DNA from 3 places in the Symbiopectobacterium sp. genome. Region 3 is predicted to be linked to each of the others. Evidence: predicted binding sites of a transcription regulator. Region 3 holds the regulator's gene; each other region holds the start of a gene.

Region 1 (5,448 bases), on a different contig from region 3:
GATCGGTGGGTGCCGCATGGGGCGCGTTCACCGCAATCTGGTAAGGCCCCCACTGCGCATCGCTCAACGCTGCGTTGAATACGCCATCAACAAACACCAGACGCCAACTTTCCAGCGCCAGTGCGTGTGCTGCCAGCGTAGCGTCATCAAGGGTCACGGCATCTGGCGCGCTGAACTGCTGCGCCAGCAACCCATCCAGCAGAGTGTATTTCCAATGCTCGTGTTTGCGCCCCGGCAAGCCGAGCCGCATCACTTCCTGCCAGTGGTGTTGCGCACTGGGTGCATCCGCCGCGCGTGAAGCGTTAAACAACGCCTGCCACTGCTGGAGCGTTTTGGCCTGTTTTTCAGCCAGCGTGTTACTGTTGGTCGGTAAGCCAGCCATAGCCTTGCTCCTCCAACTGTTTCACCAGCGAAAAATCGCCCGATTTGACGATGCGACCTTGATAGAGCACGTGCACATAATCGGGTTGGATATAATCCAAAATACGCTGGTAGTGCGTCACGATAATAAACGCGCGTTGTTGGTTACGTAGCGCATTAACGCCGTTGGCCACAATCTTCAGCGCATCGATATCCAGCCCGGAGTCCGTCTCATCCAGGATACACAGCTCTGGCTCCAGCGCAGCCATTTGCAGAATGTCATTACGTTTTTTCTCGCCGCCGGAAAAACCTACGTTGACCGAACGGGTCAACAAATCTTCCGGCATTCTGAGCAGTTTGATTTTATCTTCAATGAAATCGGCGAAATCGAATCGGTCCAGCGGCTCCTGCTCGCGATATTTGCGCACGGCGTTGACCGCGGTTTGCAGAAAGAACTGGTTACTGACGCCAGGGATTTCGACCGGGTATTGGAAGGCCATAAAGATGCCCTCACCGGCGCGATCTTCCGGGTCTAATTCCAACAAGTCTTTCCCCTTGAACGCCACCGTGCCGTCGTTCACTTCATAATCTTCGCGGCCTGCAAGCGTGGCGGAAAGCGTACTTTTTCCGGAACCGTTAGGTCCCATAATGGCGTGAACTTCACCGGGTTTCACCTCGAGGTTCAGTTCGTTCAGGATGGCCTTACCTTCAACGCTTACATGTAAATTCTTAATGCTTAACATAGTTTATCCTTGCGGCGTCGTGCCGAGCACGCCTGATAACATCAATTCGCGTAGGGTGCTGTCAGATTGACATTCGGCACCCTGCTGCATTTTTATTTTGCGATGCCCTTAGCCGACGCTGTGTTCCAGACTGATTGCCAGGAGCTTCTGCGCTTCTACGGCAAATTCCAGCGGCAGCTCCGAGAACACGTCCTTACAGAATCCGTTCACAATCATCGAAATGGCGTCGTCTTCGCTGATACCGCGTTGCAGGCAATAGAACAGTTGGTCTTCACCAATGCGTGAGGTTGTCGCCTCATGCTCCAACTGCGCGCTGTTGTTGCGCACTTCCACATACGGGAAAGTGTGCGCACCGCAGTCGCTGCCAATCAGCATCGAGTCGCATTGGGTGAAATTACGCGCATTGGTGGCAGTCGGCATGATTTTTACCAGACCGCGGTAGGTGTTCTCACTGTGACCGACAGAGATCCCTTTGGAGATAATCGTGGAGCGTGTGTTTTTGCCGATGTGGATCATCTTGGTCCCGGTATCCGCTTGCTGATGACCGCTGGTCAGCGCAACAGAGAAGAACTCACCCACCGAGTTATCTCCGCGCAAAATCACGCTCGGGTATTTCCAGGTGATGGCCGAGCCGGTTTCAGACTGAGTCCAGGACATCTTGGCATACTCGCCGGCGCAGAGCGCACGTTTGGTCACGAAGTTAAGGATACCGCCTTTAGCATCCTGGCCGGAGAACCAGTTCTGAACCGTAGAGTATTTTACCTCGGCATTCTTGTTGACGATCACTTCCACCACGGCGGCGTGCAGTTGGTAGCTATCGCGCACGGGCGCTGAGCACCCTTCGATATAGCTGACATAGCTGTCGTCATCGGCAATCAGGATGGTGCGCTCGAACTGCCCGGTCTTCGCCGCATTGATACGGAAATAGGTGGAGAGTTCCATCGTGCAACGCACGCCTTTCGGTATGTAGACGAAGGTGCCGTCAGAGGCTACCGCGGCATTAAGCGCGGCAAAAAAGTTATCGTTGGCAGGCACCACCGTACCAAGATATTGGCGCACCAGATCGGGGTGTTCCTGAATCGCCTCGCTGAATGAGCAGAAAATAATCCCCTGCTACGCCAGCTCTTCACGATAAGTGGTCGCCACCGATACCGAGTCAAAAATCGCATCCACCGCCACGGCTTGCCCTTCGCGCACCGGCACGCCGAGCTGATTGAAGGCATTTTCGACTTCAGCGGTCAGGTAGCTGTTCACCTCGGCAATGCTGGACTGCTGCTTGGCACCAGGTTCAGAGCCGCAGGTATCATCACAGTGACCGCATGACGGCGCCGAATAATAGCTGTACTCCTGATCGTCCAGCTTGTCATAGTGCGCTTTTAGCCAGTGCGGCTCCTCCATCTCCAGCCAGGCGCGGTAGGCGTTGAGACGGAACTCCAGCATCCACTCAGGTTCGTTGCGTTTGGCGGAGATCGCTCGCACCACCTCTTCATTGACGCCACGTCCCAGTTGGTCAGTAGGCAGTTCGGTGAAAAAGCCCTCTTTATAGCGGCCATCCCCCATCCAGATTTGCACATCATCAGGTACATCTACATTGCTACGCGCCATATCAGTCATCACTCAATGCCAAAGCTTTCGCCACACCCGCAGGCGTGCTGCGCTTTGGGATTATTAAATTTGAAAATCTGGTTCAAGCCTTCCCGCACATAATCCAGTTCGGTGCCATCGATAAAAGGCATCGCCTTTAAGGGGACGTACAGGTGTGCGCCCTCGCGCTCGAACACCAGGTCACCCGCATCCGGTGCTTTGACCAGATCCAGTACATAACCAAACCCTGCACATCCTGATTGCTTGACGCTCAAACGTAACCCTTTCACCGTGTCATCAGACTGGACAAGGCGCAGGATCTGTTGAGCGGCGCTGGCCGTCAGCGTCAGCCCTTTCCAGGTGTTTTCATCCAGTGAAAATGTTTCTACGTTTCCCGTTTGCATCCGCCGTACCTCGTTTCAGAAAAGCTCTGTCTGAGCCTAATGTTAGTGATAATGATTATTGCTTCAACCTCTTGTTTCGCAGGGGTATTTGTAAAATTTCACCGAATCCTGAAAAAAACCGTTTTTTTTTGCCTGCTCGCACGTTTATAGACTGACAATAAAAAAATAACCTGTTGATATAAAATAACTAATTTACCATCGCGTGACAGGTGAATGAATTAACATCAACATATAGTTATCATAATTATAACATTCATAGACGATACCTATTTTTAAAACAGGAAAAATCGTGACCGATTTTATGGTTTGATTGCGCATTTATTAACCATAAAAAGTCTTATCAGGCCGTATACTTTTTTTTCTCTGGCACGGGGCGATCGGTTGATCCCGATGAACATTATAAATATGATAATGATTATCATTAATATCTATGATGATCCCTATGCAGTCCGTGAATGCCTGGCTACAGCATCAGATTGATGAGTACAAATTCTTGATCCGGGATGTCACCGTCGATTTCTATATGGCCGAAGCGCGGCTGAATCGGCAGGAAAGCCATATCGATCACCTGCGCCGCTACCACAATGCCTGCATGGAGATGATCGATCTGTGCCGTAAGAACGGCGATGATGAGAGCTATCTGCATGCGCTGGTCAAGTTGCATAACCGATTGATAAAAGAGATTAATAACGAAGGGCGTTGCCATCTTTTCCGCGTGCAGAGCTATTATTTTGCACGCAACACGCTAAAGCTGATTTGCCATCAGCTCAGCCTTGAAGGCAGTTGGGATAAGGCCACCGCTTTTCAGACCGATTTTGTACGGCGCGTCCCCTTTTTGCCTTGAGGAGCGAGAGAATGAACATGCGCGCCGGTTGGCGCGCATTCAGTGATTGCAGAAAAATCAGGGCGTCACTACAGCCGTCGTAAGCCGAGAGGTGCAGCACATGCGGCCTTGCTCATCGTAAATATCAATTTGCAACATCTGATTACGGCGTCCCACGTGCAATGCGCGGCAGACACCACGCACCTCACCCGACGTCACTGCGCGCAAATGGTTGGCATTAATCTCCATCCCTACCACGCGCTGCTCCCCTTCGGTACACAGGTAGCCCGCCACCGAGCCCAGCGACTCCGCCAGCACCACCGATGCCCCGCCGTGTAGCAGACCGAACGGCTGACGCGTTCGGCCATCTACCGGCAAGGTGCCTTCCAGCGAATCGTCGTTAATCGCGGTATAGCGAATACCGACGTGCTCCACCATGCAGCCCTGACTTTGTTGATTCAGTTGATCCAACGTAACCGTTCTTCTCCACAGCATAACGCTCTCCTGTCAGACGAGGTCAAGTAGCGCCTGCAACGGATGACGCAACCCCTGGCCTTCCATACGCTTCACCTGGCTGCGGCATGAGTAACCCGTCGTCAGGCAGCGCGCGGAAGGTAGTTTTTGCAACGCCTGCTGCCAGGACAAGGCGTAGATCCCCTTGGAGTCAGCCAGGTTCTTGCTTTCATGACCATAGGTGCCTGCCATACCACAGCAGCCCACGTTGACGTTTTCCAGTCGCGCGCCGAAACGGGCAAAGATATCGGCCCACTGTTTGCTGCTGGTCGGCAGCGAGGTTGATTCGATACAGTGACCAAACAGATACCAGGCATCATCACGCGGCGCGGCCGTGGGCGTTCTCGCCGACAGCAGCGGCAGCAGCCATTCATGCACCAGTTGCACCTGAAAATCGCCGCGTTTATCACCCAGAATTTCACGGTATTCATCGCGATAACAGAGCACCAACGCCGGGTCGACGCCAATCATTGGCATGCCCAGCTTGGCAACCCGATTCAGGAAATCTGAGGTTTTGGCTGCGGTTTTAGCAAAACGGGTTAAGAATCCTTTGATATGCTGCGGCTTACCGTTAGGTGAGAAGGGTAGCAGTACCGGCTTGAGATCCAGTTTTTCCATCAGATGCACCAAATCGGCCACCACTTGAGCATCGTAATAGCTGGTAAACGGGTCCTGCACAATCAGCACATACCGATCGCGGGATGCGGCGGCAACACTTTCCAACTGCTCCAGCGTGGTGGTCATTGCCGGATGCCCGGCAAACTGCTGGCGCAGCGAAGGAGAAGAGAGTAACGGCAGATCGGTCATGCCGATCGTCCGGCGGCTCAAGGCGTCAACCAGCGGCATTTTCAGGAAGAAGTTGAAGGTTTTAGGGCTCAGAGCCATCAATGGAGCGTAACTTTCTACACCGGCCACCAGATAATCACGCGCGGGACGTAAATAGAGCGTGTGGTAAAGCTGGAGGAAACGTGCACGGAATCCCGGGACATCTATCTTGATCGGACATTGGGTTGAACAGGCT
Region 2 (5,448 bases), on a different contig from region 3:
GCAGGTTTTCCGGAGCGACGTGATGTTTGCGCGCCAGCGCCATTTGGCGTGATAAGCGCTGCTCCAGCTCATAGAGTCGGGTCGGATCGAGATCCGTTTGTTCGCTGTAGTGGCGCAACTCATCGCTGGCTTCGCTGATCTGAATGCTGGCTTCTTCCAGCATATTCAGCACGCTGCCCAGTTTTTCATCCATAGTAACGAGTTCGCCGAGTTGGTGCTTTGCGCTGTGGAGCATGCTCATGATGTTCTGATCGTCGTTTTCGCTGAGCAACTGCAATGTCTGCTGGCTGAGTGACAGCAGTTGACCACTATTAGCCAGCCGTTTGTATTCGACGTCAATTTGTTCGTATTCGCCGGGCAGTGGGGCAAACTCTTTCAGCTCCTTGAGCTGGTATTGCAACAGTTCGCGGCGTGCCTCACGTTCGATATTCGCTTGTTGCAACTGTGCCAGATCGCGACAGCTTTGGTGCCACTGCTGCCAGATTTGTTGCATGGCAGCAAGTAGTTGCGGTTCGTCGGCATAGGCATCCAGCAGATGACGTTGGTGTTCAGGTTTGAGCAACAACTGGTGAGCGTGCTGTCCGTGCAGTTGGATCAGGTGCTGGCCGAGCTCACGCAACTGCGATAATGGCACGGCGGTGCCATTGATAAACCCGCGTGAACGCCCGTCTGCACTGATCACCCGGCGTAGCAGGCACTCGTTGCTGTCATCCAGTTGGTTTTGCTCCAGCCATGCTTTTGCCGCAGAGGTATCGCTGAGGGCGAAACGGGCACAGATATCGGCACGCTGTGCGCCTAGACGCACCATGCTGGCGTCAGAGCGGTTGCCCAGGCACAGGCCCAATGCGTCAATCGCGATAGATTTGCCCGCGCCGGTTTCGCCGGTGATAACGCTCATACCTGATTGAAAATCAATTTCTAACTCACGCACGATAGCGAAATGACTGATAGTGAGTTGCGCCAGCATGAATCACCTTCCTGTATGTAACAACAGACTGTAATTGCATACAGTATAATGCCGTTTTTTAACCAGTAAAGTGGCCAGCGCGAAATTTTAAAATAATTTTTTCGACCACCCCAGCTTTGTGCTTAGCGTATTGAAATATATGTAATTTTCTTGGTGTATCAAATTTAGCGAGTATTGGCTGCGAGTAATCAGTACCTCTTCCCCTTCCTGTACCGGCAGGGTTATCTGGCTGTCACAGCTCAACTCCAGATCGTGTGTGATATGAGAAAACTTCAGGCGGATGGTGCTGCTGCTGTTTATCACCAGTGGGCGCGCTGAAAGCGTATGGGGAAACATCGGCACCAGCGCGATGGCATCCAGTGTCGGTGCCAGGATGGGGCCGCCACCGGAAAGCGAGTAAGCGGTGGAACCGGTAGGCGTTGAGATAATCAGGCCGTCCGAGCGTTGAGAGAAGGCGAAACGATCGTCAATATAGACTTCAAATTCAATCATATGGGCGACTTTTCCGGGGTGCAGTACCACTTCATTGATCGCCGTGCTGGTGCTGTCAGGCTGATTGAGACGGCAAACGTGCGCTTCCAGCATAAAGCGCCGTTCGCTCAGGTAGCGTCCTTCCAGCACCTCGGTAAGCTGTTGCTGTGCCTGATCGGGATCGAGATCGGTCAGGAAGCCGAGATTTCCCCGGTTGACGCCAATCACATCAATGTCATAGCGAGAGAGCACGCGAGCGGCACCTAGCATATTGCCATCGCCGCCTACCACCACGGCCAAATCGGCTTGCATGCCGATTTCCGCTAGGCTGCCGGTCAACGCATCGGGCAGGTTTAGCTCGTGGGCAATATGCTGCTCCAGCATGACTTGGTAGCCCTTGCTGTGCAGCCAGTGATACAACATCTCATGCGTCGCCAGTGCCGTGGGGTGGCGCGGGTGGCCCACAATGCCAATGCAATTGAACTGTTTCGTCATCGTTATGCTTTTCCTTACCCTGAGCCGCCCGGTATCACGAAATCTGTCGGTATATGTGACTACTTCTCTTGAATCCCCGGTTTTCATCCCCATAATAAGCGAACAAGCGAGATGAATGCTAAAACCGCGGAGAATTTCATGAGTAGTAAAGAACAGAAGTCGCCTGACGAGCAAGTCGTAGATCAAATGGAAGCGGCACAGGGGCAACATGCGGAAGTGGAACCTGCAACGACAAACGTCGCCGATCCGCGTGATGAACGTATTGCCGAATTGGAAGCGCAACTGAACGAACTACAGCAGCGTGAGCGCGATACCGTGCTGCGCGCGCGTGCCGAAACGGACAATATCCGCCGTCGCGCTGAAATGGATGTGGAAAAAGCGCACAAATTTGCGCTGGAAAAATTTGCGGGTGAAATGCTGCCGGTGATTGATAACCTCGAACGTTCACTGGATGCCGCCGATCGCAGCAATGAGTCCCTTGCCTCGTTGATTGAGGGTGTGGAACTGACGCTGAAATCGTTGTTGGATGCTGTGCGCAAGTTTGGTATCGAGGTGGTGGGTGACGTGAACGTGCCGTTTAACCCGGAAGTTCACCAAGCCATGACCATGTTGGAATCGGCTGACCATGCGCCCAATTCCGTAATGATGGTGATGCAAAAAGGTTACACCCTGAACGGCCGTTTGCTGCGTCCCGCCATGGTTGCCGTTTCCAAAGCGAAGGGCTGATTTCCCTGAGCGACCCGCGCGTGCCCTGAAGGCACGCGTAACAAATTGAAATCAATAAAAACCCCAAGTGACTTTACCTTGGGTTTTTTTGTTTATATTTTGTTAACAATATGGCGCGGATCACATTTCTAGCAATGAGCACGTGTTGGGTGCCGTGATAGCGCAGAGGTAGCCCTGAACCTATCAGGCTAACATTATGTCCCTGCTTAATGTGTTGGTTTTAGCTATTGCAGCAATCCGTTTTACTACTTTAAATGCACTTGATAATCATTATCATTCATGGCAGAGTGAAGCATTGAGGTAATAAAGGATCATTGTATGCCGGGAAGCCGAGTGATAGAGACTGCCAGCCGCACGTCAAGGAAGCTTAAGTTTTCCCTGATGGGGCCAGCATTTATAGCGGCGATTGGCTATATCGATCCGGGTAACTTCGCCACCAATATTCAATCGGGGGCAGCCTACGGCTATCAATTGCTGTGGGTGGTGGTATGGGCCAATCTGATGGCGATGCTGATCCAGTTGCTTTCTGCCAAGCTGGGGATTGCCACCGGAAAAAATCTGGCAGAGCACATTCGCGATCGTTTCCCTCGCCCAGCGGTGTGGGCCTATTGGGTGCAGGCGGAGATCATCGCCATGGCAACCGATTTGGCCGAGTTTATCGGTGCTGCCATTGGCTTTAAGTTGCTGTTAGGGGTTTCTCTGCTTGAGGGCGCGATCCTTACCGGTATTGCGACCTTCCTGATTTTGGCACTGCAACAGCGTGGTCAAAAGCCGCTGGAGATGATTATCGGCGGGCTGCTGCTGTTTGTCGCTGCCGCGTATATTGTCGAACTGATCTTCTCGCGTCCTGAAATGGCCTCGCTGGTGCGTGGCATGGCGGTGCCGCAGTTGCCCACCTCGGACGCAGTGCTACTGGCCGCTGGAGTGTTGGGGGCCACCATTATGCCCCATGTGATTTATCTGCACTCTTCATTGACCCAGCAGGGCGAAGACCACACCCGTGCCGAACGCTATGCTGCGACCAAAATCGACGTGGCAGTGGCGATGACCATTGCCGGATTCGTCAATCTGGCAATGATGGCTACCGCGGCGGCGGCGTTCCATTTTAGCGGCAATCAGGATATCGCCGATCTGGAACGTGCCTACCTCACCCTCGATCCACTGTTAGGGAAGGCAGCGGCGACTATTTTCGGCTTAAGCCTGGTGGCTGCGGGGCTCTCTTCGACCGTCGTGGGGACGCTGGCTGGCCAAGTGGTGATGCAAGGGTTTATCCGTTTTCATATTCCACTATGGGTGCGGCGCACGGTCACCATGCTGCCTTCATTTATTATGATTATGTCCGGCATGGAACCCACTCGCGTGTTGGTGCTGAGTCAAGTGCTGCTCAGCTTCGGTATTGCGTTGGCGCTGGTGCCTTTGCTGGCCTTTACCGGAAATCGGGCGTTGATGGGATGCATGGTCAATGGTCGTTGGGTACAGAACACCGGTAATGCAATTGTTTTTGTTGTGGTTTCTCTCAATGCTTATCTGCTGATCAGCACGTTTTTCCTCAGCTAACGCAATATAATATTTCTCACGTCTAACGGATTGTCGTCACAATAAATGTGATGGCAGTCCATTTTTTTTATCAAAAGGCTGGCGCTCATTTTTCCTCCTCTATTATCTGGAGCATTAATACGAACAGTGTTCGCATATGAGAACAAAAGAGGTGAGAGATGCCAGCTTTTGATTACAGTAATCCCGTCAAATTTCATTTTGGATTAGGGCGACATAAGCAAGTGGGCGACATTGCCCGTCCTTACGGTAAAAAGGCGCTGCTGGTGGCGTCAGACAGCTCCAAACCCACCGTGCAGTTGCAGGCGGTGCAACAATCGCTGACGGAAGCGGGCGTCGCATTTGCGGTTTACGATCGCTTTATGCAGAACCCGTTGTCCACGCTGGTGGCTGAAGGGGCGCAGGTCGCGATCGATGAAGGGTGCGATCTGGTGATCGGTCTTGGCGGCGGCAGCACGATGGACATGGCGAAAGGGATCGCCTTTTCTGCGGTTAATGAAGGTAGCATCTGGGATTACGTGTTTGGTCGTAAAGTCGGTACCAGCGCGTTGCCGATCATCCTCATCCCAACGACGGCAGGCACCGGCAGTAAGGCTAACCGCACCGCGGTGTTCACCAACCCGGAAACCAATGACAAGAAAGGCCTGGTGAATCCGCTCATCTACCCGAAGGCGGCCATTATCGATCCTGAATTGATGCTGATCCTGCCAAAACGCGTGATCGCCGGACCGGGAGCCGATGTGCTGTTCCATGCGCTGGAATCCTACATTTCCAAGAATGCCACGCCGTTCAGCGAAATGCTGTCCCTGTGTGCGATTGAGTTGATCGCGCAGAACCTGCCACTGGTCTATGAAGATGTCACCAACGTGGCCGCCTGGGAGAACGTCACGCTGGCCAGCTCATTGGCGGGCATGGCAATTGACTGCGCGGGCACCACGTTGCCGCACGCGTTGCAGCACCCGATGGGCGGTTTGTTAGATGTGGTGCACGCGGAAGGTATCGCGGCCATTTACAAACCCTTTATGGAATATACCTGGCCTGCGGCACCGGAGAAATTTGCTGCTATCGCCAAAGCCATGGGGATCGATACGCGTGACATGAGCCAGGAACAGGCGGCAGAAAACAGTGTGGCGGCGGTTCATCCGTCATTCCGCACCTGATTTTTCTTTTTTCGGGACTTGACGGTATTCTGAAGTTCTGAATTTATTACTGCTTTTTGCAGACCAATCAGCATG
Region 3 (5,175 bases):
TACCGGGTGCGGCATTAGCGATTTATCACTGCTCGCGTCCGGAAAACAAAAGCAAAGTGGCTGGGATTATGATGGCCGCCGCGTTTGCCGCTTTCTTTACCGGGATCACCGAGCCGCTTGAGTTTTCGTTTATGTTCGTAGCGCCCGTGCTGTATGTGTTACATGCCGTGTTGACCGGGATCTCGGTGTTCATTGCCGCAAGTATGCATTGGATTGCGGGCTTCGGTTTTAGCGCCGGGTTGGTCGATATGGCGCTCTCCTCGCGTAACCCGCTGGCAACCCAGTGGTATATGCTGATTCCGCAAGGGCTGGTGTTCTTTGTTATTTACTATGTGACGTTCCGTTTTACCATCAAACGTTTCAACTTGCTGACGCCGGGGCGCGAGCAGTCGGTTGACGGCAGCGAGGCGGATGGTTTTACGTTAAATCAAAGCGTTGCCGAAAAGAAGGTGAATGATACGACGTCTCTGGCTCAGGGATATTTGGCGGCGCTGGGCGGTAAAGCCAATCTGGTCGGGATCGATGCGTGTATCACACGTCTGCGGCTGAATGTGGTGGATTCTGCGCAAGTGGATGAGGCTCTGGCAAAACGCTTGGGAGCGGCGGGGGTTATCCGCTTGAATAAACAGAATGTGCAAATTGTCGTGGGGACGCAGGCAGAAACGATCGCTACGGCCTTAAAGCAAATCCAAAACGGGCAGTAATCATTGTATTGTCAGCGTTAAATGGTGCGGCGTGGGGAATTCCTCACGCCGTATTTTTTCCGCCGTTGGTACTAAAGGACGCCTGCTTTCGGTTACCTCATGCGTAATCGTCAGCAGTTTTGCTTCTTTCTGTGTATTTCATAAGATTTAGTGCAAGTAACAGTTGTGTCCTGCCATAGCTTGTTGGATCATTGCGGGTTATGTGTCGTTTTGCATCGAGGAATCAAGCATGAGTGAGGCCGAAGCCCGCCCAACCAATTTTATCCGTCAGATCATTGATGAAGATCTGGCGTCTGGAAAACACAGCCTAGTACAAACCCGTTTTCCGCCGGAACCCAATGGCTACTTGCATATCGGTCATGCCAAGTCCATTTGCCTCAATTTCGGGGTGGCGAAAGATTACAACGGTCAGTGTAATCTGCGTTTTGATGATACCAATCCGGTGAAAGAGGATATCGAGTACGTCGAGTCCATCAAGCAGGATGTGCAATGGTTGGGGTTCTCCTGGAGCGGAGATATTCGCTATTCTTCTGATTATTTTGACCAGTTGCATCTGTATGCGGTCGAACTGATCGGCAAAGGGCTGGCCTATGTGGACGAACTCTCTCCCGAGCAGATCCGCGAATACCGTGGCACGCTGACTTCCCCCGGTAAAAACAGCCCTTACCGCGATCGCAGCGTTCAGGAAAACCTGAACCTGTTTGAAAAAATGCGTAATGGTGGATTTGCTGAGGGCACTGCGTGTCTGCGCGCCAAGATAGACATGGCATCACCGTTCATCGTGATGCGCGATCCGGTGCTGTACCGTATCAAATTCGCCGAACATCACCAGACCGGGAAAAAGTGGTGCATCTATCCCATGTACGATTTCACGCATTGCATTTCCGATGCGTTGGAAGGGATTACACACTCACTGTGCACGCTGGAGTTCCAGGATAACCGTCGCCTGTACGATTGGGTGTTGGACAACATCACCATTCCTTGCCATCCGCGCCAGTATGAATTCTCGCGCTTGAACCTGGAATATGCAGTGATGTCCAAACGCAAACTGAATCAGTTGGTGACGGAGAAAGTGGTTGAAGGGTGGGACGATCCCCGGATGCCAACCATCTCCGGCCTGCGTCGCCGTGGCTACACTGCCGCTTCCGTGCGCGAATTTTGTCGTCGTATCGGTGTGACCAAACAGGACAATAATGTCGAAATGGCGGCGTTAGAATCCTGTATTCGTGACGATCTTAATGAGCATGCGCCGCGCGCCATGGCAGTGTTGGATCCGGTAAAAGTGATCATCGAGAATCTGCCAGAAGGCCACGAAGAGTGGGTTTCCATGCCGAATCATCCGAATAACCCGGAAATGGGGACGCGGCAGGTGCCATTCAGCCGCGAGATTTATATAGATCGTGCCGATTTCCGTGAAGAAGCTAACAAACAGTACAAGCGTCTGGTGCTGGGTAAAGAAGTGCGCTTGCGCAATGCGTATGTCATCAAGGCGGAACGCGTTGAGAAAGATGAGCAGGGCGTTATCACCGTGCTGTATTGCACCTATGATGCCGAAACCTTGAGTAAAGATCCGGCTGACGGGCGTAAAGTGAAGGGCGTTATCCATTGGGTCTCTGCCGCACATGCGCTGCCGGCTGAATTCCGCCTTTACGATCGCCTGTTCAGCGTGCCAAACCCAGGTGCTGCGGATGACTTCCTTGCAACGATTAACCCGGATTCGCTAAAAGTGGTTCAGGGTTTTGTTGAACCGAGTTTGGTAAAGGCTGAAGTGGAAAAAGCCTATCAGTTTGAACGCGAAGGGTACTTTTGTGCCGATCGCCGCTATTCAAGCGAAACACATCTGGTGTTTAACCGTACGGTAGGTCTGCGTGATACGTGGGTTGGTTAAAACGGGTGTTTGACTGAAATGAAAAAAACCGCCTGCGGGCGGTTTTTTTATGGTATCAATCAGAAAAAAGCCTGGCTTATTTCGGATCGTGGAGCGTTTCTTCTTCACGGCAGTCGCCCGTACTGCAATGGCCATACAAGTACAAACTGTGGTTAGTCAGTTTAATACCGTGTCTGTCTGCGATTTCGCGCTGACGCGCTTCGATAGATTCATCACGGAATTCAATAACGCGTCCGCAATCCAGGCAAATAAGATGGTCATGGTGGTGTTGTTGTGTCAGTTCGAACACTGACTTACCACCTTCAAAATTATGACGGGTGACAATACCGGCATCATCAAACTGGTTAAGCACGCGATAAACGGTCGCCAGACCGATCTCTTCGCCCATATCTATCAGTTTTTTATACAAATCTTCCGCGCTGACGTGATGACACTCCGGATCCTGCAACACTTCCAGAATCTTCAGTCTTGGCAGAGTGACTTTCAAGCCGGCCTTCTTTAATGCGATGTTATTGTCAGTCATGCGGGTTTAGTCCTGTTACTTTCTCGTCGATGGGGGCAATTAAGCCTATGACATCGGTCGGCTCAAAAATTGTAATGGCGTCTCAATTATAGAACCGCGCATTAAAAATGAAAACCATGGGATGTTAACAATACCGTCTCCATAAAGAAAGTGTGCATTCGCGCGCAATCTCTTGTTGTAAAATGGAGAAAATTGATAAACGTACAAAACCGATGGGTACTATTGCACAGGCTTAGACCGGGAAGTTAAAAAAATGTTTCTATTAATTTAATCGTTTTTATCTATTAATAAAGCCCTGATATTGCTATCAGGGCTTCTGTGTAAAACAGGAGCGATTAACCTACCAGCGCTTTCAGGTTGAGCTCTTCTCTGATTTGTTTGACCCAGGCACTCACGCGTTCACTGGTCAGTTCAGGTTGACGATCTTCATCAATGGCCAGACCGATGAAGTGGTTATCGTCTGCCAGCCCTTTAGACGCTTCGAAATAGTAACCTTCGGTTGACCAGTTGCCGATAATAGTTGCCCCACGCGGTTCAATAATGTCGCGCAGCGTTCCCATCGCGCTACAAAAGTATTCTGCGTAATCTTCTTGGTCGCCACAGCCAAATAAGGCAACTATTTTTCCGTTTAAATCAATCTCTTCCAATGTCGGAAAGAAATCGTCCCAATCACATTGGGCCTCACCATAGTACCAGGTCGGAATACCAAGCAGCAGGATATCAAACGCTTCGATATCTTCTTTGCTGCTCTTGGCGATGTCATGAACCTCTGCAACATCACTGCCCAGTTGCTGTTGGATTGTCTTGGCAATGTTTTCGGTATTGCCGGTGTCACTGCCAAAGAAAATGCCTATGAGTGCCATGGATAAAATAACCTCTTTATTCTTAATAGTATGGTGCGGTTTATCACCTACATATCAAGTAATAATATCAGACGCTGGGGGTGGGAGAAACTTGTATCTTTCCCCTGGCGCAAAGCGGAAATAACCGCTATTAAATAAGGGTATTTATCTGGTAGTTCCTTTTCGCCATTTCGCCAGTTTTTTTAATTACTTTAGCGACGGCATTGTTAGCACCTGTTTAACTATCTTTTGAAAAGTATAACTAATTACTAATTTTTAGTGACAGCGTGCTGTAGATCACGGAGGGAAACTACTAAATATTCTTTTAATATTGACGATGAAAGTAGCAGGTTCGCCGTGTGCTTGGAGGCGTAAAGCATCGCGCGTTTTCCCCTTTTGGGGATTGTTTCAAACCTGATGATTTTTTTAAAAATAATAACCCTACCGCACGTTATTTTATATCTGGAGCTTGCTTATGCAATTTTTGAGAAACATCGCCATCAGAACGGCAATGTTATGGGTTTTAGGGGTTTTCTGTGTACTTTGGGGTGGTGTTTCCGTCTACACCATTTTTTCCTTCAAAGAGATGACCACTACTTCACAGACCAGTACCTTACTGGTTCATAACATGAATTTAGTCAATCAGGGCAACGATCAATATTTTCGCATGGTAACCCGTTTGGCGCGGGTAGTGGATTGGCGTCGTAGTGGTGAAAACACACTGGCGGATAAAGAACAGGCGTCAGCATTGACGGCATTGAATAATCTGAAATCCGATCTGGCCACCTTTAGCAGCATCGATCACGCGGGGTTGGATGCCGCGCCGGCTGAAGCGGTGGTGCGCGATTGGGGCAACCTGATTACCCAGGGCGTTGATCCGATGTTTCAAAAGGCGCAGGCCAATGCCTTGGATGAATATCAACGTTATGCCAAGGAAACGGTGCCAGTGCTCAGTCGTCAATTCGGAGCCTCAGTCAACGCTTTTAACAAGGCAGGCTCTGATAAATTCGCCGCAGCGGGCGCACGCTTTCAGCAAATTACCGCCATTGGCCAAAATATTTTGCTGACGGGACTGGTTGTTGGGTTGCTACTGCTGTTTTTCACCGATCGTTATCTCGTGGCCTGTTTGGGGCTTTGTTGAATAAATCAGAACTTGTAACGACTGTGCCCCATCGGGTCGATTGTTACGTGATGCGAATACTGTTCGGCATTCCTAAT

What was found. Region 3 encodes Fur, which represses iron uptake genes when iron is present. Its sites were predicted from a motif close to ATAATAATGAGAACNACTATCAA; they were not measured.
Region 1: sufA (Fe-S cluster assembly scaffold SufA) is a predicted target of Fur. The motif match lies at 3,131-3,153, and genes of this name have one in related genera.
Region 2: ACTBDZ_RS11770 (Nramp family divalent metal transporter) is a predicted target of Fur. The motif match lies at 2,920-2,942, and genes of this name have one in related genera.

The regions. Positions count from the first base shown of each region.
Region 1 is NZ_JBPETA010000004.1:4,743-10,190, forward strand. Features, by position in the region: gene sufD (Fe-S cluster assembly protein SufD) at 1-382, opposite strand, end outside; gene sufC (Fe-S cluster assembly ATPase SufC) at 357-1,103, opposite strand; partial or broken gene sufB (Fe-S cluster assembly protein SufB) at 1,212-2,708, opposite strand; gene sufA (Fe-S cluster assembly scaffold SufA) at 2,717-3,091, opposite strand; gene ACTBDZ_RS00730 (hypothetical protein) at 3,534-3,935, shown strand; gene ACTBDZ_RS00735 (hotdog fold thioesterase) at 3,993-4,409, opposite strand; partial or broken gene ydiJ (D-2-hydroxyglutarate dehydrogenase YdiJ) at 4,422-5,448, opposite strand, start outside.
Region 2 is NZ_JBPETA010000123.1:29-5,476, reverse strand. Features, by position in the region: gene recN (DNA repair protein RecN) at 1-967, opposite strand, end outside; gene nadK (NAD(+) kinase) at 1,055-1,933, opposite strand; gene grpE (nucleotide exchange factor GrpE) at 2,072-2,659, shown strand; gene ACTBDZ_RS11770 (Nramp family divalent metal transporter) at 2,978-4,216, shown strand; gene ACTBDZ_RS11765 (iron-containing alcohol dehydrogenase) at 4,375-5,373, shown strand.
Region 3 is NZ_JBPETA010000192.1:402-5,576, forward strand. Features, by position in the region: partial or broken gene ACTBDZ_RS14455 (PTS transporter subunit EIIC) at 1-704, shown strand, start outside; gene glnS (glutamine--tRNA ligase) at 934-2,592, shown strand; gene fur (ferric iron uptake transcriptional regulator) at 2,669-3,115, opposite strand; gene fldA (flavodoxin FldA) at 3,451-3,978, opposite strand; partial or broken gene ACTBDZ_RS14475 (Tar ligand binding domain-containing protein) at 4,433-5,086, shown strand.